DNA from 2 places in the Proteus sp. GOKU genome. Region 1 is predicted to be linked to the other one. Evidence: predicted binding sites of a transcription regulator. Region 1 holds the regulator's gene; the other holds the start of a gene.

Region 1 (12,632 bases):
CAGAAACCTTGTTGCTCTCTTGCAGCATGATATTCCGCGTTTTCTTTTAAGTCTCCGTGTTCACGAGCTTCAGCGATAGCGGCAATAATCTCGGGACGACGAACACCTTTTAAATATTCCAGCTCTTCGCGTAATTTTTCTGCACCTAGAACTGTCATAGGGATCTGATTCATGTGTTAATACCTCAATACTATTCCTAATAAAAAATAGGTATCATCCTGATTTTTTATACTAACAACACAGAGAAAAGGATCTATTTACTCTTCTCAAGACAAAAAAAGACACAGGCAGCCTTAAATTGGGCCTGTCTCTACGGATATTCGGTGAATGAGGGGACACTATTATATTCCCAACTCATGCTGTTGGGACGAAAACTAACCCTTCCAGACTTAAAACTAAATCTAACACAACAGACGCATTGCTTCACGCCTTATCTCTCTTTATAAAGAGATAAACAGACTTTTTCCGATAATGAGCTAATCCTGCTTGTTACCGTTTACTTTTGCCCTCATTGCCCTTTAGTATTAGCCTTTGGCAATCAATACTGTAACGTTACACGCTATAGTCACGGATAGAGAAATTATGCGCTTACTATCAACATTTCGACGGATACTCTACACATTAAGTATCATCAGTTTTTCAACTCAAGCGATACCTGTTGAAAACTACACATCCCTTCTTCCCGAAGGAACTCAAGTAGGTTTAATAACTCAACCCGTTGGCGCTGCTTCTCCTAATCTTAATTATCATGCCGATCAATTAGCACTTCCAGCAAGTACTCAAAAAGTGGTGACTGCACTCGCGGCATTACTTCAATTAGGTGGAAACTATCAATTCACCACAACAATGGAAACAGAAGGTAAGATAAAAGACAATCAGCTTATGGGTGATTTGATCTTTCGTTTTACAGGCGATCCTACATTAACCCGCCAACAATTAAGAGCAATGGTTGCCGTATTAAAACAATCAGGTGTTACAAAAGTGCACGGCGATTTGCTTATTGATACTTCTGCTTTTTCAAGCCATGACAAAGCACCCGGTTGGGTTTGGAATGATCTAACTCAATGCTTTAGCGCCCCTCCTAGTGCCGCAATTGTTGATAAGAACTGTTTTTCTGTTTTACTGCAAAGTGGCAGCAAAGAAGGTGATATTGCCACAATACGTAAAGCTTCTTTCTATCCTGTAACCGTTTTAAGTGAAGTTGAAACTTATGAGAAAGGATCAACTCGTACCCGTTTTTGTGAATTAGATGTCACTGTTCGTGACTTAAATACCTATGTAATAACAGGTTGTATTCCTAAACGTGACGATGCAGTCCCTTTAATGTTTTCTATTCAAGATGGTGCTCATTGGGCGGGTACAATTTTAAAAGAAGAGTTACAGCGCGCCAATATTGAACTTGATGGATATATCAAACGTCGATCTCAACTAAAAGCGCCGGTTACTGTACTAGCACAGACACAATCAAAACCATTACATAACTTACTGACTACCATGCTAAAAGAGTCTGACAATATGATTGCAGACACCGTATTTAGAACCATTGGTCGTGAGTATTATGGCGTTGCAGGGACTTGGCGCTCTGGCGCAGAAGCAACCCGCGCTATTTTAAAACAAAAAGCCGGAATTGATTTAGGAAATACCGTTATGGTTGATGGCTCAGGCCTTTCTCGCCATAACCTCATTTCACCAGCAACAATGATGCAAGTCCTTCAATACATTGGACAACATGAGAGTGAATTAAACTTTATTACCATGCTTCCCCTTGCAGGACATGACGGTACATTGCAGTATCGAGGTGGTTTTCATGAAGCAGGTGTCGATGGCAAAGTTTCTGCTAAAACGGGTTCATTAAAAGGGGTTTACAATCTTGCGGGCTTTATGACCACGGCAAATGGACAAAAAGTAGCATTTGTACAATACGTTTCGGCGTATTCACCTCCTACACAGAATCGTAATGCTGGACGCGCTTATTTAGTGCGTTTTGAAACAAACCTGTATAAAGATATGTACAACAACCGTTAGATTTACTCCTAATAATATAAGCAATAGATATGAAAAACGCCTGATTAATCAGGCGTTTTTTTATTTTAATCATAGAGAATGATGATTAACGTTGGTAGATAAACTCAATACCTTCGTCGTCTTCTTCATCCCAATCATCGTCGTCATCTTCTTCGAAATCAGGGTTTTCAAGCTGTTCTTTGTGGTAATCATCCCACATAAAGTCAACTTTTCCTGGCTCTGCTTTTGTCGCAACAATGTCTTGCTCACGCGGAGTAACATTCAGGAATTCCATGATATTCCAGCAAAGTTTTTTCACACCTTCTTGGTTGATGGCCGCTATCATGTAATAGTTTTCATCCCAACCCAGCGCTTCAACAATGGCTTTTGCCTTCTCTTTTGCTTCTTCAGCATCGAGAAGATCAACTTTATTGAACACTAACCAACGTGGTTTTTGTGCTAATTTTTCGCTGTATTTCTCTAGTTCAGAGATAATAATTTTTGCATTTTCCACAGGATCCGATCCATCAATAGGATCAATATCGATCAAGTGTAATAACACACGACAGCGTTCTAAGTGTTTTAAGAATTGGATCCCAAGACCTGCACCATCAGCAGCGCCTTCGATTAATCCGGGAATATCTGCAACCACAAAGCTTTGGTGATTATCCATGCGTACCACACCTAAGCTTGGTACTAACGTTGTAAATGGATAATCAGCAACTTTAGGTTTTGCTGCTGATACTGCACGAATAAATGTGGATTTACCCGCATTTGGCATACCAAGCATACCCACATCAGCTAATAACATTAGCTCTAATAGGACTTCGCGAGATTCACCCGGCGTTCCCATTGTACGTTGACGTGGAGCACGGTTAACCGATGATTTAAAGCGAGTATTACCTAAACCGTGGAAGCCGCCTTTAGCAACCATTTGCTTTTGGCCGTGAGCAGTTAAGTCAGCAATGACTTCATTTGTTGCTAAATCACGGACACGCGTCCCGACAGGAACACTGATAGTAATATCTTGACCACGCTTACCGGTGCAATCACGGCTGTGACCATTTTCACCACGTTCTGCGCGATAAGATTTTGTAAAACGGTAATCAATTAAGGTGTTTAGGTTTTCGTCTGCAATCATGTAGACATCACCACCATCACCACCATCACCACCGTCTGGTCCCCCGTTAGGGATATATTTTTCGCGACGAAAGCTTACACAGCCGTTACCACCATCGCCCGCGACGATTAGGATCTTGGCCTCATCAACAAATTTCATGATTTTACTCCGTATAGTAGCCATTAACGTGCTGGATGGCCGAAATTACCCAGAGATGGCCTTTTTTAAATATAAAAAGCCCCGCAACATATTTGCAGGGCTTTTGACTCGGTGCTTAAAGGACCAGTAATTATTCAGCTTCGATGCTGATAAATTTACGGTTGTTTGGACCTTTAACTTCGAACTTAATTTTTCCGTCAGCTAATGCAAACAGGGTGTGGTCACGACCACAACCAACGTTAGTACCTGCATGGAACTTAGTACCACGTTGACGAACGATGATGCTACCTGCTAATACAGCTTCACCACCGAAACGTTTAACACCCAGACGTTTTGCTTCGGAATCACGACCGTTACGAGTCGAGCCGCCAGCCTTTTTATGTGCCATTGAACTACTCTCCTAAACCTTAAGCGATACCAGTGATTTTAACATCAGTAAACCACTGACGGTGGCCCTGTTGTTTACGGCTGTGTTTACGACGACGGAACTTAACAATCTTAACTTTATCGCCGCGACCGTGAGCAACCACTTCCGCTTTAACTTTAACGCCCGCAAGGATTGGAGCGCCAATTTGAATGTCATCGCCATTAGCGACCATCATTACAGTATCAAACTCGATTGTTTCGCCAGTAGCTACTTCCAGCTTCTCTAAACGAATAGTTTGACCTTCGCTGACTCGGTGTTGTTTACCACCACTTTGGAAAACCGCGTACATATAAACTCCGCTTTCCGCACACTCCCAATATGTATAATTTGAGTGCACAATTAAAATATTCACATAGGGCGCGAATTCTACGCAAATTTAGTGCCGATGACAAGTACAGATCGCAAACTAGCGTTAAAAAAAAGAGTTTTTTACACGATATTTATTTCAGCCATTTTTAAAGTACAATCTAAATTATAAGAGAGTAAAATCTATGGCATGATCATTTTTTATTAATAATAACGCGCTCATTGGCGAGCCAAAGTCGAAAAAACATGAATTTAGAATCTATTATAAAACTAACATCCGCTGATATGACTGCGGTAAATGAGGCAATCCTTTACCAGCTTAATTCAGATGTTTCTTTGATAAACCAACTTGGTTACTACATCATTAGTGGTGGTGGTAAAAGGATCCGACCAATGATCGCAGTGCTCACTGGACGAGCATTGGACTATCAAGGTGACAAACATATCTCGGTCGCAGCGCTTATCGAATTTATTCATACTGCAACGTTGTTACATGATGATGTTGTTGATGAATCTGATATGCGCAGAGGAAAACAAACGGCAAATGCTGTCTTTGGAAATGCTGCCAGTGTACTTGTTGGCGACTTTATTTATACACGATCCTTTCAGATGATGACGGATCTTGATTCGATGCGTGTATTAAAATTAATGTCTAGCGCCACCAATGTGATCGCTGAAGGTGAAGTTTTACAATTAATGAATTGTAACGATCCTGACATTTCTGAAGATGACTATATGCAAGTTATCTACAGCAAAACAGCTCGTCTGTTTGAAGCGGCTTCTCATGCGTCAGCCATTCTTTCTGGTGCGACGCCTGAGCAAGAAAAAGCATTCCAAGATTATGGTCGTTATCTTGGGACTGCTTTCCAGCTCATTGACGATTTGCTTGATTATGATGCAGATAACAACCAGTTGGGTAAAAACACTGGTGATGATCTTGATGAAGGTAAACCAACGTTGCCATTACTTCATGCTATGCATAATGGCAATGAAGAAGAATCCCAATTAATTCGCCAAGCCATTGAACAAGGTAATGGTCGCCATTTATTGGATACTGTTTTAAATACTATGAAACAGTGTGGCTCTTTGGAATATACCCGCCAAAAAGCAGAAGAAGAAGCAGACAAAGCGATTGAAGCTTTATCAATTATACCTGACTCACCGTATAAAGATGCGCTTATTGGGCTTGCTCACGTCGCTGTACAACGTCAATCATAACTTTGATGTATAAATCCTCTTAGTTATGTAAAGAAGCCCGCCAGAGCGACTACGTCGATTCTGGTGGGCTTTTTAATTTATTGAGCACTTCTTCGTTTTCTCGTTCAATAGCATCTTGATTATCCGCATCAATATAGCTAATGAGCTTTGCCAGCCCTTCGCGAAGCACGAATTTCACAATCTTTTCTCGTTCTGATTTGGTCAGTTGATAATAAGCTTCAACCCAAATTAAAAAGGCATCCTGACGTTTTGATAAATACTCAGCCGGAGGTTCATGTGCAGCGAGCACACCAATCACCTCATCAGGTAGACTTTTTATGGAATACTCGACAGCTTTTCCCTGCACGCCACGTTTACGACGGTTTTCCCATCCTTCACGACGCGCCATCAAGTTAACTCCCTGCGGTGAGTTAGGTAACCCCGCAAGCCCCACTAATTCTTTCGCTGTATACCATTCTTTTTTCATGATCTCATCTCACATTCAACTAAGAGGTTAGTCAGATAGATATCTGTTGCGGATAACGCAATAATAGATTCTTTAAAATCGCTTAATCATTGACGATTTTTTCTAAAAAACTTCTAATACCATCCCGCAATATCAGCTCTGTTAATGTTTTTTGTTCACCATCATTTAGTTGTTGGAATGCTTTCACCCAGATAACGAGTGGCTCCTCTTTTTTATTTAATTTGTAATGTGCTAATGGCTCATAAAGTTCTAGAGCAATTAAAGTTTTTTCTGGTAAACAAGAATAATGATATTCAACACCATTACCTTGCTTATTTTTTACATTCTGTTTTTGCCAAGACTCGCGTCTCGCTTTTGAATTTACACCTTGTGGTGATTTAGGTAATCCACCTATACCCGTCAATTCCTTTGCCGTATACCACTCTTTTTTCATTACGTTTCTCTAAAATTGTTATCAACTTCAAAAAAGAAATTATTAAGAAAAAAATCAGAAATCTTTTTAGAAAAATAATGTTATTTTATTTTCTAAATAATCAGTTTAAATGCTTTAGGACATTTCTAATAAACTGTTATTTATACCACTAACACAGCAATCAATTTTATAGAAAAAGGATTAAAAATGATTTCAAGGAAATCTGATTGGCATCCTGCCGATATTATTGCCGCACTTAGAAAACGAGGAACAACACTTGCTGCCATCTCTCGCCAAGCAGGGTTAAGCTCTTCAACACTCGCTAATGCGCTGTCTCGCCCTTGGCCTAAAGGAGAGAAAATCATTGCTGATTATCTTGGTGTAGCTCCTAGTGAAATTTGGCCTAGCCGTTATTTTCATCCTGAAACAGGAGAATTACTTGAACGAAAGATTCGTACCAAAACTAATAATTAACTAATAATTACAGACATTATAATTAATAAAAAAAACCGCTGATATAGTATCAGCGGTTTTTATTTAAATTTGCATTATTTTTATAGCAAAAAAAGTATTTCTTTATTTATTAATAAATTCTTCACCAAGAATTATATCTTTTTTCAATACATCTAACATGCCATTAAGAGATTGCTTTTCAAAATCACTTAATTTACCGATAGATAAATATTCCTCTACACCGTTTTTACCTAAAAGAATAGGTTGTGCAAAGAAACGGGCATATTCTCCGTCGCCTTCAGTATAAGTGCATTCAATAACATTTTTCTCGCCATTTAGAGCGCGAATTAATGAAAGACCAAAACGAGCGGCTGCTTGACCCATAGATAATGTCGCTGATCCACCACCTGCTTTTGCTTCAACAACCTCAGTACCTGCGTTTTGAATACGTTTAGTCAATGCTGCAACTTCGTCATCAGTAAATGAAACGCCATCAACTTGAGATAATAGAGGAAGAATAGTCACACCAGAATGTCCACCAATCACCGGAACATTGGTTTTTTGTGGATCTTTACCTTTTAGTTCTGCAACAAAGGTATTCGCGCGAATAATATCGAGAGTGGTGATACCGAAAAGACGTTTTTTATCGTAAACGCCTGCTTTCTTAAGCACTTCTGCTGCAATAGCAACAGTTGTATTCACTGGGTTAGTAATGATACCGATAAGTGCTTTCGGGCAATTTTGTGCAACCTTTTCAATTAAGTTACGCACGATACCTGCGTTAACATTGAAAAGATCTGAACGATCCATGCCTGGTTTACGAGCAACACCCGCAGAAATCAGAACAACATCAGCGCCTTTTAGCGCAGGAGAAGGATCTTCACCCGCAAAACCTTTTACAGTAACTTGAGTCGGGATATGGCTTAAGTCAGCGGCGACACCCGGTGTGACGGGAGCGATATCATATAAAGAGAGTTCACTACCAGCTGGAAGCTGATTTTTAAGAAGAAGTGCCAGTGCCTGACCAATACCACCTGCTGCACCGAGAACTGCTACTTTCATTCTGATACTCCTTAGTTTACGAGATAGTGGAACGCCTTCGAGATACTCACTATTACGCAATTCACCTTTTAAAAAACAATTATTTAACAGCAATATTGCATAATAAGGCATTTTCAGTGAAAAATAATACTTTGGTTATTCTAAACAAATTGCTTATCTGTTAATGAGATAGTGGACACCCTTTTGATAAATAATTTCAATAAATATGGCAAAGTGTTAAGTACACCATCATCCTTATGATAATCATTTAAGCTTATCATTTATTTAACAAATATTTTACTTTCTTTAAATTATCACATTTGCACGCTGTAAATAAATTTTTTTTGCAGTACATTCTACTTTACAATTTTGAGGAGGCTATCACTCGCCTTTCTTCGTCTTATGTTGCATAAAAATTCACTTCTCTGCATAATACACGGGTTATTGATAACTCACTAAAGGTGAACTATGCGCGTTCCTTCTAAGCAAGAAGACTTGGTTAAAGCGTTTAAAGCCCTGCTGAAAGAAGAAAAATTCAGTTCACAAGGCGAGATTGTGACTGCATTACAAGAGGCTGGATTTGATAATATTAATCAGTCCAAAATCTCTCGTATGCTAACAAAATTTGGTGCGGTAAGAACCCGTAACGCCAAAATGGAAATGGTCTATTGCCTTCCTACTGAGCTTGGCGTACCAACAGCAAGCAGCCCATTAAAAAATCTGGTACTCGATATCGATCATAACCATTCTGTTGTGGTGATAAGAACAAGTCCGGGTGCGGCACAACTTATTGCACGTTTATTAGACTCATTAGGCAAAGCAGAAGGTATCCTTGGTAGTATTGCGGGTGATGACACTATTTTTTCAACACCGGCTCCGGGATTTTCTACAGAAGAATTACGAGACGCTATTCTGAATCTTTTTGATCAAGAATTATAATTAGCCTTTCTACAGCTTCAAAAAATAAGCCACTGAGTTTTCAGTGGCTTATTTATTTTTAATATTGGCTATCAGGATCTTTAGGTTGCGCTAATTTTGCGAGTAGTTTTTCATGAATACCACCAAAACCGCCATTACTCATAATCAAAATATGATCGCCCGCTTGAGCTTCTTTCGCAATCATATCGACTAATGTATCGAGATCTGTACTCCAACGAGCAGGTTGTACACAATGCTCTGCAATATCACTCACTAACCATTGAATATTAGGTGGCTGGAATAAAAAGACTTCATCAGCACGACCCAATGCAGGCGCGATATCATCCTTACTAATTCCCATTTTCATGGTATTTGAACGAGGCTCTAGCACAGCAATAATACGAGCCGTTCCACCGACTTTACTGCGTAACGCTTCAAGCGTTGCTAAAATCGCTGTGGGATGATGTGCAAAGTCATCATAAACACTGACTTGATTAACCTCACCACGTAACTCTAAGCGACGACGCGCATTAATAAACTTATCTAATGCTTCACAAGCATCCGCTGGTAAAACACCAACGTGGTGCGCTGCAACAATCGCCATTAGGCCATTTTGCATGTTGTGTTCACCAGAAAGTCCCCAACACACCTCTCCGACTCGCTCACCTTTGTGGAATACCTCAAAATGGCTACTGTCATTACTGAGTTTTTTGGCTTGCCAATCTCCAGTTTCACCTGTGAATTCTTGTTCACTCCAACATCCCATTCCAATGGTCTGTTTTAAATTCATATCGTTATCAGGCATGATGATTTTTCCGGTGCCTGGGACGATACGAACTAAATGATGGAATTGTTTTTGAATTGCCGCTAAATCATCAAAAATATCAGCGTGATCAAATTCAAGATTATTTAAAATCAATGTGCGTGGAGAATAATGAACAAATTTCGAGCGCTTATCAAAGAAAGCACTGTCATATTCATCTGCTTCAATCACAAAGAAAGGGCTTTCGCCTAACTGTGCGGATACTTGGAAATTACCCGGTACACCGCCAATTAAAAATCCCGGTTTATAACCACAGTCTTCTAAAACCCAAGCCAGCATACCCGCTGTTGTTGTTTTACCATGAGTTCCAGCAACAGCTAACACCCAACGTTCAGGTAAAATATAATCATGTAGCCACTGAGGGCCTGAGGTATAAGGCAAACCTTTTTCAAGTACTGCTTCAACACAAGGATTTCCTCGTGTCATCGCATTACCAATAATCACCATGTCAGGGGCAGGTTCTAATTGTTTTGGGTCATATCCCTCAATCAGTTCAATTCCCTGATTTTCTAATAAAGTACTCATGGGTGGATAGACATTAGCGTCCGAGCCTGTGACTTTATGTCCCTTTGCTCTAGCGAGAATGGCAAGACTTCCCATAAAGGTGCCACAAATACCAAGAATATGAATGTGCATGAATTTCTGTCCAATAGCATGAAGTTGGTCACTATTCTAACGATCAAAAAGCAGATAAGGAACGGATTAACCTTTGAATCATTCGATTCTTTGGCTAAACTTGCCACCACCAAGGAGATTTTCCTCCTTTTTTACTTTACCCACTCACATTCAGGACCTGCGTCATGAAAACATTAGGCGAATTTATCGTCGAGAAACAACAAGATTTTCCCCATGCAACTGGTGAACTTACTGCATTACTTTCAGCAATTAAGCTTGGGGCTAAAATTATCCACCGTGATATTAATAAAGCAGGGTTAGTCGATATTCTGGGTACTAACGGTGTTTCTAATGTTCAAGGTGAAGCCCAGATGAAACTGGATCTTTACGCGAATGAGAAACTAAAAGCTGCATTAAAAGCGCGTGGTGAAGTTGCGGGTATCGGATCAGAAGAAGAAGATGATATTGTTATCTTTGAAGGTGATCGTGCTGAAAATGCTAAGTATGTTGTACTAATGGACCCTTTAGACGGTTCGTCGAATATTGATGTAAACGTTTCCGTCGGAACAATTTTCTCTATTTACCACCGTATTACGCCAATTGGTCAATCTGTCACTTTAGATGACTTCTTACAACCGGGTCATCGTCAAGTCGCAGCAGGCTATGTCGTTTATGGTTCATCAACTATGTTAGTTTACACAACAGGTTGTGGTGTTCATGCCTTTACTTACGATCCATCTTTAGGCGTATTCTGTTTATCTCATGAAAGCGTACATTTCCCACCAACAGGAAATATGTACTCAATCAACGAAGGTAACTACATCAAATTCCCATTAGGTGTAAAAAAATACATTAAGTATTGCCAAGAACAAGACGCAGCAACAAATCGCCCTTATACCACACGTTATATTGGTTCTTTAGTTGCTGATTTCCACCGTAACTTACTGAAAGGGGGGATTTATATTTATCCAAGTACTGCAAGTCACCCTACTGGTAAATTACGTTTACTCTATGAATGCAATCCAATGGCGTTCTTAGCCGAACAAGCTGGCGGTAAAGCAAGTAACGGTAAAGAGCGTATTCTCGATATCGAACCAAAAGAACTTCACCAACGTATGCCTTTCTTCGTAGGGACTAAATCGATGGTTGAACAAGCTGAAAGCTTTATGGCGCAATATCCAGACGAAGAATAATCCATTCGTTTAGCACTAACATAGATAAACCGGACTTCTTATTCGTCCGGTTTTTTCATCTTTGAAAATAGTACTTTCTTTTATTTGCTGCTTATTTTTACGTCAGAACGCAACATGTTCGGCAAAAAACGGGTATTGTTAAAAACTTTTCGCTATACTACAGGCCACGTAAAATTAATTTTTTTATAGGAAATTTTTTATGAGCCTGAATCATGTTCCTGCTGGTAAAGAACTACCAGAAGATATCTATGTTGTTATTGAAATCCCAGCAAATGCTGATCCTATCAAATACGAAGTTGATAAAGAAAGTGGCGCACTGTTCGTTGACCGTTTTATGTCAACAGCAATGTTCTACCCATGCAACTACGGTTACATCAACAACACGTTATCTTTAGATGGTGACCCAGTAGACGTTCTGGTTCCAACTCCATATCCATTACAACCAGGTTCAGTTATTCGTTGCCGTCCTGTTGGCGTATTGAAAATGACTGACGAATCAGGTGAAGATGCGAAACTGGTTGCAGTTCCACACACTAAACTGAGCAAAGAATACGATCACATTAAAGATGTGAACGATCTGCCTGAACTGTTAAAAGCACAGATCAAACATTTCTTTGAACACTACAAAGATTTAGAAGCTGGCAAATGGGTTAAAGTTGACGGTTGGGAAGGCGTAGAATCAGCTAAAGCTGAAATTCTGTCTTCTTTCGAACGCGCTAAAAAATAATTCTGACGCTCTCAGAATAGCTAAGTAAGTTATTATTTAATAATTTACTGATAAATAAGCTCTTCATTTTATTGAAGGGCTTTTTTTATGATGGTACGGCTCTTCTCCTCAAACACATGACAAGCAAGATGCCACTTATCAAGGTTATTCTAATAGCAATAAAAACGGCCCAATATTTCTATCGAGCCATTTTTATATAACATGGAGCAAAAGTAGGATGCTACTGATTACTCTTCTTCGTGACGTTTTAGCCAGTCACCGCATTTTATTTCACGTAAACCATCAACAGGCTTTTGATAAAGGTAGATCCAAGCACTGCCATAAGGCGTTGAAATCAGTTGGCGCTTGTAATCCTGATCGTTCTTTTTCAATTCATCAAGCTCTGTCAAGATAGAAGGCGTTATCCGATAGACTTCGCACTCTATCTCCCCTTCACCTTCAATAACCGCAGGGTAAAACCCTAAATCATAGAGTTTATACCCCACTAGTTTATGCTCACCTAAAAGTTGCGCATAGGTCATCCAGTGATGGTTACCTTGGTTTTGCCGTAAACTACCATAAACAATAATTCGCATATAATTTAAAACTCAAATTGATAAAGCAGATCTATTGCCTGATTCATACCAGACACTGCTTGTAAATACAACCTGGGCATCAAGCGATAACGTAAGGTTAACGTCGCTAGCGAATCAAATATACCCACTCCATACTTCACTTGTAGATCGTTTGTGATCTTACCGCTGACCACAA
Region 2 (12,632 bases), 1.1 Mb from region 1:
TCCATTTCTGAAAAAATAAGGGAGCTCATATCAGATGAGAAAATACTTCTCGCAACTATGGATCATGTTGCTATTGATGCTAGTGAGTATCAACAGCTTTGCCGCTGATCCTCTCTGGCAAGTATTGCCAGATAGTATTGAAAAAAGTGAGAGCGATCCACGGCAATATCAAGCGATTAAACTACCTAATGAAATGACCGTATTACTGGTTTCTGATGAAAAGGCAGTTAAATCATTAACGGCTGTGGCATTACCTGTTGGAGCATTAGAAGATCCAGATAGTCAGCAAGGTCTTGCGCACTATTTAGAGCATATGGTGCTAATGGGATCGGTGAAATATCCTCAATCAGGCAGTATGTCTGAATTCTTACAAAAGAATGGCGGCTCTCATAATGCGAGTACAACGACTTACCGCACTGCGTTCTATTTAGAAGTAGAAAATAGTGCCATTAATGAAGCGGTAGATCGCCTTGCTGATGCTTTAGCTGAACCTTTACTTGATCCTAAAAACGCAGATCGTGAACGTAATGCTGTTAATGCTGAATTAACAATGGCGCGCGCACGCGATGGTATGCGTTTTTGGCAAGTCAGAGCAGAAACTTTAAACCCAGCACATCCAAGTTCTCGCTTTATGGGGGGGAATCTAGAAACATTAAGTGATAAACCAAATAGTAAGCTTCAAGATGAATTGATTAAATTCTATCAGACACACTATTCTGGCAATTTAATGAATGGTGTTATTTATAGTAATAAATCACTTGATGAATTATCTAAATTAGCCGCAGAGACTTTTGCTCGTATCCCGAATAAAAAGGCTGACGTGCCTGTCACAACAGTACCTGCTATGACGGATAAAGAAAAAGGGTTAATGATCCATCTTGTACCTGCTTTGCCGCAAAAAACCTTACAGATTGAATTTGGTATTGATAATAATGTTGCCGATTTTCGTAGTAAATCTGATGAATATATTGGTTATTTAATCGGTAATCGTAGCGCGGGCACATTGGCAACATGGCTACAAGATCAAGGCTTGGCTGAAAGTATTAGTGCCTCTTCAGAGCCTTATATTGATCGTAACCAAGGCTCATTTACGATTTATGTCGCGTTGACAGATAAAGGTTTAGCGCAAAAAGACAAAGTGATTTCTGCTATCTTTGCATATATTCGTTTAATTCAAACAGAAGGTATCAGTCAGCGCTACTTTAATGAAATTGCGAATGTATTAGATCTCTCATTCCGTTATGGCTCTATTGTAAGAGATATGAATTACATAGAAGGTATTTCGGATATGATGCTGCGTTATCCAATCAAAAATATCCTAGATGCAGACTATATTGCTGATAATTATGAACCTTCAGCGATCCTTTCTCGTCTTGATTCTCTTACACCAGAGAAGGCTCGTATTTGGGTAATTAGTCCTAATGAACCTTCTAACAAACAAGCCTATTTTGTTAATGCGCCTTATCAGGTTGATAAAATCACAGATAAGCAATTAAAAACATGGCAAGCATTATCAGACGATATTTCATTATCACTGCCAGCACTTAACCCTTACATTCCTGATAATCTTTCACTAATTGATGCGGACAGCAAAATCATCAAACCACAATTGTTGTGGCAAGATAAAAGCGCTCGCTTATTTTATATGCCATCACACTATTTTTCTGATGAGCCTAAAGCCAGTGTGACATTAAGTTTAGTGAATAAGAAATCAGACATTACTGTTAAGCAGCAAGTGACGCAAACCTTAACTGATTATCTTGCTGGTTTAGCATTAAGTGAATTATCTTACCAAGCTTCTGTTGCGGGAATGAATATCTCATCCTCATCAGGGCAAGGCATTGATTTTTCAATGAATGGGTATACACAACATTTACCAGAATTAGTTAATGCGACACTGAAAAGCTATATGAGTTTTGAATCAACTCAAGAAGAACTAGATCAGGCTAAATCTTGGTATCGTGAACAGCTTGAAGTGACTCATAACTTAAAAGCATTTGAAGCCGCTATGCTGCCAGCTCGCCGATTAAATACGATCCCGTATTATGAAGAAGCTGATAAAATCAAAGCATTAGAGTCAATTACACTACAAGATATTATTGATAATCGCCGTGAAGTCATTAAAAATTCGGCACTTCAAGCACTGATTATTGGTAATTTAACACCAGAGCAAAGCCGTGATATTGCTAAATCTGCACACGAATTATTAGGTAATCAAGGCACAGAATATTGGATCGGTGAAACATTAGTATTCAATAAATTAAATGCAGTTGAATTCCAAAATAAATCGAAGAGTACAGATAATGCATTAGGTGAGCTTTATATCCCGACAGGTTATAGCCGACTTGAAGGTCAGGCAATTTCTTCAGTGCTAGCCTCAGTTATCAAACCTTGGTTCTATGATCAATTAAGAACAGAAGAGCAACTAGGTTACGCCGTATTTGCTTATCAAGGCACTATGGGTGAGCAATCAGGTATCGGCTTTTTACTACAAAGTAATGCAAAACCACCTGTCTACTTAAATGAGCGCTATAACGCATTTTATCAGCAAGCTTACGAACGTTTGAAAAAAATGAACGAAGCTGATTTTAATCAGTATAAACAAGCGATTATTACCGAAGTTAAACAGCCACCTCAAACGTTCTATGAAGAAGTTTCTCTTTATCGAAATGACTTCCATCGTAATAACTTAAAATATGATGGCCGTGAAAAATTCTTAGCAGAGCTTAATAAGGTTACGTTAAAACAAGCTATTGAATTTTATGAAAAAGCAATTATAAAACCTAACGGATTTATTTTTGTTTCTCAAGTTATTGGTAAAGATGGCAAAGATGCTGATTACGCAGAAAATAAACAATGGAAGCGTTACACCACAGTAAGTGAATTACAAAAAACCTTACCTGTTGAGGAAATTAAAGAGTGAGTGAAGTGATACAGGCACAGCCATTAAACCCGTATACGCTTCCTCTGTACCAAAGACGCCTCATTGAGGCGTCTGCGGGAACAGGGAAAACTTATACAATAGGGTTGTTGTATTTACGGCTGCTTCTTGGATTAGGCGGAGAATCTGCATTTTACCGCCCTCTCAGTGTTGAAGAGATTTTAGTTGTAACATTTACGGATGCGGCGACAGATGAATTACGAGCACGTATTCGTAAAAATATTCATGAACTAAGACTTGCCTGTATCCGTCACGATGTTGAAAGTAGTGATAATACTTACCACGAGTTACTCAAACAGATACCTAATAAAGAGCTAGCGGCACAGTGGTTGTTAGAAGCTGAACGCCAAATGGATGAAGCAGCTATTTACACTATTCATGGCTTTTGTCAGCGTATGTTGGCGAACAATGCCTTTGAATCAGGAGTCTTGTTTGAACAAGTCTTGATCCAAGATGAATATGAGCTCAAAAAACGGGTATGTGCTGACTTCTGGCGTCGCCATTGTTATCCACTTTCTTATGATGTTGCTAATGCAGTAAGCCAGATTTGGTCTGGCCCAGAACAACTGCTTTATGAAATACAGCCTTATTTACAAGGTGAAATGCCTGAAATAGAAGGTGTGGCATTAGATAGCGAAAACGAATCAGTAAAAGAGCGTCATCAAGCGGTTATCGAAGCAATTAATAATGTTAAAACTCGTTGGAATGAACATCATCATGAAGTTGAAGCATGGATAACGGCTTCAGGTGTCGATAAACGTAGTTACAGCAGTCGTTTCTTACCTAAATGGATTGAAGAAATCACTTTGTGGGCGTCAACACTAGAAACTAAAAGCTATCAATTACCTGATTGTTTAGTTCGTTTTTCTCAAGAAACATTGAATGAGAAGGCGACTAAAGGTCCAGCGCCAGAGCATATTCTGTTCGTTGAAATTGAACGATTAACAAAGCAGAGTTTGACTTTGCGTGATGTTATTTTGGTCAACGCGATCCCTGAAATACGCCAAGGTATTGAAAATGAAAAAATGCGTCGTGGCGAAATGGGATTCGATGATTTATTAACACGTTTAGATAGAGCATTGAAACGTGAAGGTGGTGAAGCTTTAGCACAAGCCATTCGTGAACGCTATCCAGTAGCAATGATTGATGAATTCCAAGATACAGATCCTCAACAGTATCGTATTTTTGATGCGATTTATGGTGAGTATGAAAACAGCGGTTTGTTGTTTATCGGTGATCCTAAACAGGCAATTTATGCTTTCCGTGGTGCGGATATTTTTACTTATATTCAAGCTAGAAAGCAGACATCTCATCACTACACATTAAACACTAACTGGCGCTCTGCACCGGGTATGGTGAATGCAGTTAACAAACTTTTTATGCGTTCGAATGCTCCATTTTTATTTGAGCATATCCCTTTTATTGAAGTAAGTTCAGCTGAAAAAAACCAAGACATGGCTTTTATTTACCATGATAAACCGATTTCTCCTTTTAATTTTTGGCTTGCTGAAGGTGAAAGCGTTTCTACGGGAAATTATGAACAAATCATGGCGGCACAATGTGCTGCACAAATTCGTGATTGGTTATCAGCTGGGGATCGGCAACAAGCTTGGCTGATTGAACAAGATACAAAAAAATCGGTTACATCTGCTGATATTATGGTGTTAGTGCGTAGCCGTAGAGAAGCCGTACTTATTCGTGATGCACTGAATTTACTTTCGATACAATCGGTGTTTTTATCCAATCGTGAAAGTGTATTTGAAACCAATGAAGCTAAAGATCTACTTTGGTTATTACAAGCAGTTGTAACACCGGAGAAAGAGCGAGTCTTAAGGGCATCTTTAGCTAGCCGATTATTTGGTTTTAGCGCGAAGCAAATTGATGATCTGAACCGCAGTGAAGCGCGCTGGAATAGCTACGTAGAGAAATTTGCTGATTATTATGTACTATGGCAAAAGCGTGGTGTTTTACCGATGTTGCGTAAAATCATGATGGATAATCAGATTGCGGAAAACTTGCTCGCAAGCATTGATGGTGAACGTCGGCTTACAGATATCATGCATATCGGTGAACTATTACAAGAAACATCATTACAGCTTGATAGTGAACACGCCCTTATTCGTTGGTTAGCACAACAGATTTCTCATCCCGATGCGCAGTCTGAAAGCCAACAAATGCGTTTGGAAAGCGACCGAAACCTTGTGCGGATTTGTACTATCCATAAATCTAAAGGCCTTGAATATCCTATCGTTTGCTTACCTTTTGCTTGTAATTATCAAGAGCAGAAAGGGGCGCTTTATCATGATAGAGAGAAATTTTACGCAAAATTAGATATTTTTAGCCGACCTGAAAGTTTGCGTTTAGCAGATGAAGAGCGCTTAGCTGAAGATTTACGCTTACTTTATGTCGCATTAACACGATCTAAATTCTGCTGTTATGTTGGTGTTGCTCCTCTTGTTAAGGGGACTAAACGTAAGTCAGGGCTTACCGATCTGCATAAAAATGCTTTAGGATATTTATTACAGCTAGGTGAAGAAGGCGATAGTGAATTATTGCATCAATCAATCCATGCTTTATTAGATGATAATATCAGTGTAACAACGCTTGATAATATATCTGCACATCGTTATCAGCCTCAATTAATGGCTGAAACAAAACTTGAGGCTGCTATATTTAAACGCCAGATCCATGATAACTGGCGTATAACGAGTTATTCAGGGTTAACCTATCAGCATTCAAATCGTAATTCTCATTTTGATTTAGGTGATATTGAGGCTTTAGTGCAATCTATCGCACCGGGGCTTGATACAGATGCTAAAGGTGAGAAGCAACAAGGGGAGGTTGATGAAAATTCAATTCATCATTTCCCTCGTGGGGCAGTAGCAGGAACGTTCTTACACAGTTTGCTGGAAGTATTAGATTTTTCACAACCTATTGATGAACTGTGGATGCAAGGACAATTGACAGCTCAAGGTTTTGATGAAAAGTGGGCTCCTCTTTTAGTTTCATGGATGGAAACGCTATTTCATACACCTCTTAATACTCAAGGATTGTGTCTTGCTGATATCCCAAAATCACAACAACTTGATGAATTACAATTCTATTTGCCTATTGAAAAAGAGGTATCATCAACCCAGTTGACTCAATTAATTAGCCAGTTTGATCCACTATCAAAACGTTGTCCAGCTTTGCAATTTCAACAAGTAGAAGGGATGCTCAAAGGCTTTATTGACTTAGTCTTTTCTTGGGAAGGTAAATACTATGTTGTGGATTATAAATCGAATTGGTTAGGTGAATCGAGTGAGGATTACACACAAGAAGCGATGATGAATGCAATGATGGATCATCGCTACGACTTGCAATATCAACTCTATACCTTAGCGTTACATCGTTTTTTACAACAGCGCATCCCTGATTATGATTACCAAAGCCACTTTGGCGGAATTTATTACCTCTTCTTACGAGGTATAGACAAAGCGCATCCCGGAAATGGAGTTTATGCTTATTTACCTGATGAGGCTTTTGTTTTGGCTCTAGATTCACTATTTACAGGTAAAAGTAGCAAACTTGATGTAGTCGGTGAGAAATAAAAATGATCAAACTATTAGAACAAGCGATTACACAAAACTTATTACGGCCTTTAGATCTTCGATTTGCACAAATGCTGGTGGAAGATGAAAACCCTATTTTACTGTTTATATTTGCTTATTTGAGTGCTCAAACTGGAGCGGGTCATGTTTGTTTACCATTGAGTATTATTCAGAAAGATCAACTGTTTGATGGTAGACAAAAGGAGTTTGCACAAGAAATTTGGCAAAAAATGGGTAAGCCTTCTGCTAAAAAAATAGTAGAAGAATTGACTCATTGTCATTGTGTTAATCAAAGTGGCGATGATTCTCCCTCACCCATTATTTTAGATAATGAACTTCTTTATCTACAAAGAATGTGGAGCTATGAAGAGAAAGTTGCTCGTTTTTTTAGGCAAGAGCATGCCATTGTTGATATTGATGAGAATGAATTAATTAAAGTACTCGACCAACTTTTTCCAACAACGAAAGAAAGCCAAGAAACAAATTGGCAAAAAGTGGCTGCGAGTGTTGCTATTACAAGCCCTACCTCTATTATTTCTGGGGGGCCTGGAACAGGGAAAACGACAACAGTTGCTAAAATTTTAGCGGCTTTTGTGATGCTTACATCGAATGAAAAGCCGATTATTCAATTAGCGGCTCCTACAGGTAAAGCCGCTGCGAGATTAACGGAGTCTTTAGGTAACGCTTTGGCACAACTTAATTTAAGCGAAGAAGAAAATAAGTGGATGCCAAAACAGGCACAAACTATTCATCGTTTATTAGGCGCTCAGCCTGAAAGCCAGCAAGTGCGTTACCATAAAGATAATCCATTACAGCTTGATATTTTAGTTGTTGATGAAGCATCGATGGTTGATTTACCTATGATGGCGCGTTTGATTGATGCACTTCCACCAAAATGCCACGTTATTTTCTTAGGTGATAAAGACCAACTAGCTTCTGTTGAGGCGGGCGCTGTATTAGGTGATATTTGCCGTTTTTCTGAAAATGGTTTTAGTCAAAAGAGATTTGATCAAATTAATCACTTGACCAAAGGTGAGCTGGCTAAATCTACCGACATTATTCCTGTCTCTCAAACACCCGTTTCTGTCGTCAGTGATTCTCTGTGTCTGCTACGAAAAAGCTACCGCTTTGGTGAGAATTCAGGGATAGGGCAACTTGCTTTCGCGGTTAATAAAGGACAGACCAAAACAGCCATTGCGTTGTTGAAAAAAGCAGAGATTAGCCCACAACAGCTTGAAATCGCATTAGAGCCTCAAGATGTGAGCTTTATTGCTTTAGAGTCAAAAGAGAGTTATTTACTGATGATCCAAGATGCTGTTAATGCCTATCGAGAGTATCTCACTTTAGTTTCTCAAAAAGCATCACCTGATATTATTCTTAATGCATTTAACCAATACCGTCTATTGTGCGCGCGAAGAGAAGGCCCTTTCGGTGTAAGTGGTCTAAATGACAGAATTGAAATGTTATTGCATCGTCAGCGATTGATCCGCCGTCCTACAAATAGTTATCAAAGTGATTATATTGGACGCCCCATTATGATCCAACGAAATGACAGTACGTTAGGTCTGTTTAATGGTGATATTGGTATTATGCTCAATAATGATGAAGGTGAAATGAAAGCTTTTTTCCAACTACCTGATGGAAAATTGAAAGTGATCCAACCTAGCCGATTACCACAACATGAAACTGCGTATGTAATGACAGTGCATAAATCACAAGGTTCGGAATTTACCCATACAGCGTTAGTACTGCCCGATAAATTTTCACCTGTTGTTAGTCGTGAATTATTGTATACCGCATTAACACGGGCTAAACAGAAGCTTTCTCTTTATGCCTCAGAGTTGATGGTGAAAATGGCAATACAAACACGTATTCAACGTCGAAGTGGATTAATTGATAAGTTACGTTATTAGTCGTTAGTTAATAATGAAAATAATAAAAGACAGGCATTGAGAGGGATACCTGTCTTTTTTATATTTGGCAATTACTCTTTATGTAAATCTAAAATCAAAATTTTAGAACGACGTTGGTAATTATAAAGTGCTTGTTTTTCAATCGGTAGCTTATCAATTTCAGCTGGTTCAAATCCTTTTTCTTGAAACCAGTGTATGCTGCGAGTTGTCAAAACAAACAGCTTTTCTAACCCTAATTGCTTAGCATGTGCTGAAATACGTTGTAGCAAAACTTCACCACGACAAGAGCTGCGATAATCAGGGTGTACTGCAACACAAGCCATTTCACCAATTTTTTCTGATGGATAAGGGTAGAGTGCTGCACACGCAATAGTCATATTATCGCGTTCAATTATGGTGAATTGGTCAATTTCAATTTCCAATTGCTCTCTTGAACGTCTGACTAAAATACCTTGTTGTTCTAATGGGCGAATAAGTTCGAGTATGCCACCAATATCATTAATATTCGCTCTACGAACTTTTTCTGCACTCTCCATGACGATTTGAGTACCAATACCATCACGAGAGAATAACTCTTGAATAAGAGCACCATCAGATTGATAACTAAGTAAGTGGCTACGCTCTACACCACGACGACAGGCTTTAACTGCACCGCGTAAGAATCTCACTGTACCTGAATGGTAATCACCTTCTGTTTGTAGCTCTCGAATTTTATCTTCGGCTTGATTAGGTAATAGTTCAGAAACAATGTGTCCTTCTTCATCGACAACACCTTGGAATGAACAAAAACCAATTATTTTTTGTGCTTTAAGCTTTATAGCAAGCTGTGTTGCTACTTCTTCTGAAGTGAGATTAAAGCTTTCACCCGTCACAGATACCGCAACTGGGCCAATTAATACAATGGCATTACTGTCTAATTGACGGTGAATAGCCTCTTCATCGATACGACGGATTTTTCCGCTATGACAATAATCAACACCGTCATCAACCCCTAATGGTTGAGCAATCACAAAGTTACCACTGACAACATTAATATGCGCACCTTGTAATGGCGTATTGCTTAAACTCATTGATAGGCGAGCCGTAATATCGAGTTGCAACGTACCCGCAGCTTGTTTAACAATTTCCAAGGTTTTGCTATCTGTGATGCGCGTATATTTATGATAAATCGGAGATACCTTTTGCACTTCAAGAGCTGTATCTATTTGTGGGCGAGCACCATAAACAACCACTAAACGAATGCCTAGGCTATGTAATAACCCAATATCATTAATGATAGATGGGAAGTTTTCGTGAGCAATGGCTTCACCACCCAGCATAATGACAAACGTTTTGCCTCTATGTGCATTAATATACGGAACCGAGTGGCGGAATCCATCGACCAATTCGGTGCTACGCTCTTTCATAAAACCCTCTCAAGTGAATTTTTATTCGTATTTAATGTATTTTTATTCTTTTTGGAGAGGAATGGCAAGTAAAATCCTATCTTATTGTTTTCCCTGAAGGCAGAATATTCGTGTAAAAGTGAGTAATTGTGCTGTTTTTAAGTGACAGTGAAGTGTGGATTGGGTAAAGTTTTTCGTTCTTAACTTTTTTTATCTCTTTTTAGAGTTTATTGACGTTAATCGTTTTTTTGGAATATTTTCATGAGTCATTCTGAGCACAATCAAACTCGTCGTCGTCTTGTTAAAGGAATTGGCGCGTTATTATTGTTAAGTGTTAGTCCTGTTGGTCTTGCTGCCACAGCATCTATTGTTGCTGTGAGGGTTTGGCCTGCCTCGACTTATACTCGCGTGACTATAGAATCCAGTACACCACTGAAATATCGTCAGTTTGCATTATCAAATCCTGAACGTATTGTGGTGGATTTAGAAGGTATTCAACTTAATAGCACACTAAAAGGTGTTGCTAATCAGGTTCAGACTAGCGATCCCTATTTAAAACTTATTCGCGTTGGTCAAAATACACCTAAAACAGTTCGACTGGTATTTGAAGTAAAAACGCCTGTACAACCACAAATGTTTACGCTTAAACCTGTGGCTGAATTTAAAAACCGTTTGGTGTTAGATTTCTACCCAAGCCACGGCGCTGACACGGAAGAAGATCCTCTTTTAGCGCTATTACGTGAATATAACGACGGTGATTTACAACAAGCTGTACCAGCACAAACCGATACACGTAAACCGGGCAGAGCAGGGCGAGATAGACCGATTATTATCATGATCGATCCTGGCCATGGTGGAGAAGATCCGGGCGCAATAGGTAAATATAAAACACGTGAAAAAGATGTGGTTTTACAAATTGCTCGTCGCTTAAGAACGCTTATTGATAAAGACGCCAAAATGAAGGCGTATATGACACGCAATGAAGATGTCTTTATTCCATTGACAGTACGTGTTGCTAAAGCGAGAAAAATGCAGGCAGATTTATTTGTCTCTATCCATGCTGATGCGTTTACAAACCGCTCTGCAAGAGGTTCTTCTGTTTTTGCATTATCAAAAACGGGCGCAACCAGTAACACTGCACGCTATCTTGCTCAAACACAAAATGAGTCTGACTTAATTGGTGGGGTGAGTAAAAGTGGCGATCGCTATGTAGACCATGCAATGCTCGATCTCGTACAAACTGCGACTATTAATGACAGCCTAAAATTCGGTAGTGAAGTACTTAAGTTATTAGGCGGTATTAATAAACTGCATAAAAATAAAGTCGATCAGGCGGGTTTTGCGGTATTAAAAGCCCCTGAGATCCCTTCTATCTTAGTAGAAACGGCTTTTATCAGTAATATCGAAGAAGAGAAAAAACTAAAAACCGCTAAATTCCAGCAACAGATCGCAGAGTCTATTTTCAAAGGGATCAAAGCTTATTTTGCTAATGGTGGTGAATTAACGTTAGCAGACCGTAGCTAACCTCTTCCTATATCTTTTTTATATTCCAGTAGAAAGCCAAGATCATACGCTTTCTATTGGAGCTTCTTATTGTGTTTTCAGCACAATAAATCTATCCAATACAATGCGTTATTGAAATAAAAGAAATGTAGTATAGAAATCTATGATTGATAAGATTAGGTTTGTGAATTAAGAGAGAAAGTAAAAATAAGAAGGAATTTTGAAGAGAAATTGGTTGCGGGAGCTGGATTTGAACCAACGACCTTCGGGTTATGAGCCCGACGAGCTACCATGCTGCTCCATCCCGCGACTGAATTGTTGTTTATAGAATTGGTTGCGGGAGCTGGATTTGAACCAACGACCTTCGGGTTATGAGCCCGACGAGCTACCATGCTGCTCCATCCCGCGACTGATACTATAACTTACTGCTTTGTGAATTGGTTGCGGGGGCCAGATTTGAACTGACGACCTTCGGGTTATGAGCCCGACGAGCTACCAAGCTGCTCCACCCCGCGTCTCCACAGAGGGGCACTATACTCAGGATCTGCCGAGTTGCAAGTTTTTTATGAAATTTTTACAGTTTTCTTTTAAAAACGGTCAGAAATAACACATCAAGATGCAAATTTAGGCAGTTATACTCGTCCTACTTCAAGTTATTTAGAATATATACTTGATGTTTAAAAGTCATATTGATTGGGTGATAATAGAAAGTCTTAGCAATCGGTATATTCATATCTTTATTGATTTTGCTTTGGTATCTTTCTAAGTCAAAATCAACACTCAAATTTAGTCATTAAGCGGGTCAAAAATGGTTACTTGGCGAAAATCGTTAATTTTAGGTATGTTAGCGCTTGCCTTGACAGGATGTCATCGTCCAACAGAGCAAGGGCAACAGTATAAAGATGGAAAGCTTAAGCAAGATCTCATTGAGGTAAGTTCGCCAAACACACAAGGTACACCCATTAATGGCCCTGATTACTTACAACAAGTAAGTCAGATAAACCAGACATCATCTCGTTTGTACAATAGCAACAAAGAGACTTATCAGGCAGTTGAAAACTGGTTGCGCTCTGGTGCAGATACACGTCAATTACGTCAATTCAATCTTTCTGCATTTCAAATGGAAGGGGTTGATAAGTACGGAAATGTTCAATTTACTGGATATTACACGCCGGTTCTTGAAGCTCGTTTAACGCCACAAGGTGAGTTTCAATACCCTCTTTATAAAATGCCAACAAATAGTCGTTCAAAATTACCTTCTCGTGCTGCTATTTATAATGGGGCATTAAGCCAATCTTTA

What was found. Region 1 encodes ArgR, which controls arginine synthesis, uptake and breakdown. Its sites were predicted from a motif close to ANTGAATAAAAATACANT; they were not measured.
Positions count from the first base shown of each region.
Region 2: a site for ArgR is predicted at 9,884-9,901, ahead of argA (amino-acid N-acetyltransferase). Genes of this name have one in related genera too.

Region 1 covers NZ_CP034105.1:268,462-281,093, reverse strand. The annotation lists gene greA (transcription elongation factor GreA) at 1-173, opposite strand, end outside; gene dacB (serine-type D-Ala-D-Ala carboxypeptidase) at 583-2,025, shown strand; gene cgtA (Obg family GTPase CgtA) at 2,111-3,283, opposite strand; gene rpmA (50S ribosomal protein L27) at 3,414-3,671, opposite strand; gene rplU (50S ribosomal protein L21) at 3,691-3,999, opposite strand; gene ispB (octaprenyl diphosphate synthase) at 4,263-5,234, shown strand; gene EHE21_RS01390 (DNA-binding protein) at 5,284-5,700, opposite strand; gene EHE21_RS01385 (DNA-binding protein) at 5,783-6,133, opposite strand; gene EHE21_RS01380 (helix-turn-helix domain-containing protein) at 6,320-6,586, shown strand; gene mdh (malate dehydrogenase) at 6,689-7,627, opposite strand; gene argR (transcriptional regulator ArgR) at 8,075-8,545, shown strand; gene mpl (UDP-N-acetylmuramate:L-alanyl-gamma-D-glutamyl-meso-diaminopimelate ligase) at 8,604-9,983, opposite strand; gene fbp (class 1 fructose-bisphosphatase) at 10,148-11,155, shown strand; gene ppa (inorganic diphosphatase) at 11,355-11,882, shown strand; gene EHE21_RS01350 (gamma-glutamylcyclotransferase family protein) at 12,110-12,457, opposite strand; gene tamB (autotransporter assembly complex protein TamB) at 12,463-12,632, opposite strand, start outside.
Region 2 covers NZ_CP034105.1:3,328,825-3,341,456, reverse strand. The annotation lists gene recC (exodeoxyribonuclease V subunit gamma) at 1-19, shown strand, start outside; gene ptrA (pitrilysin) at 35-2,923, shown strand; gene recB (exodeoxyribonuclease V subunit beta) at 2,920-6,531, shown strand; gene recD (exodeoxyribonuclease V subunit alpha) at 6,534-8,444, shown strand; gene argA (amino-acid N-acetyltransferase) at 8,516-9,850, opposite strand; gene amiC (N-acetylmuramoyl-L-alanine amidase AmiC) at 10,091-11,353, shown strand; tRNA gene EHE21_RS15310 (tRNA-Met) at 11,565-11,641, opposite strand; tRNA gene EHE21_RS15305 (tRNA-Met) at 11,664-11,740, opposite strand; tRNA gene EHE21_RS15300 (tRNA-Met) at 11,771-11,847, opposite strand; gene mltA (murein transglycosylase A) at 12,141-12,632, shown strand, end outside.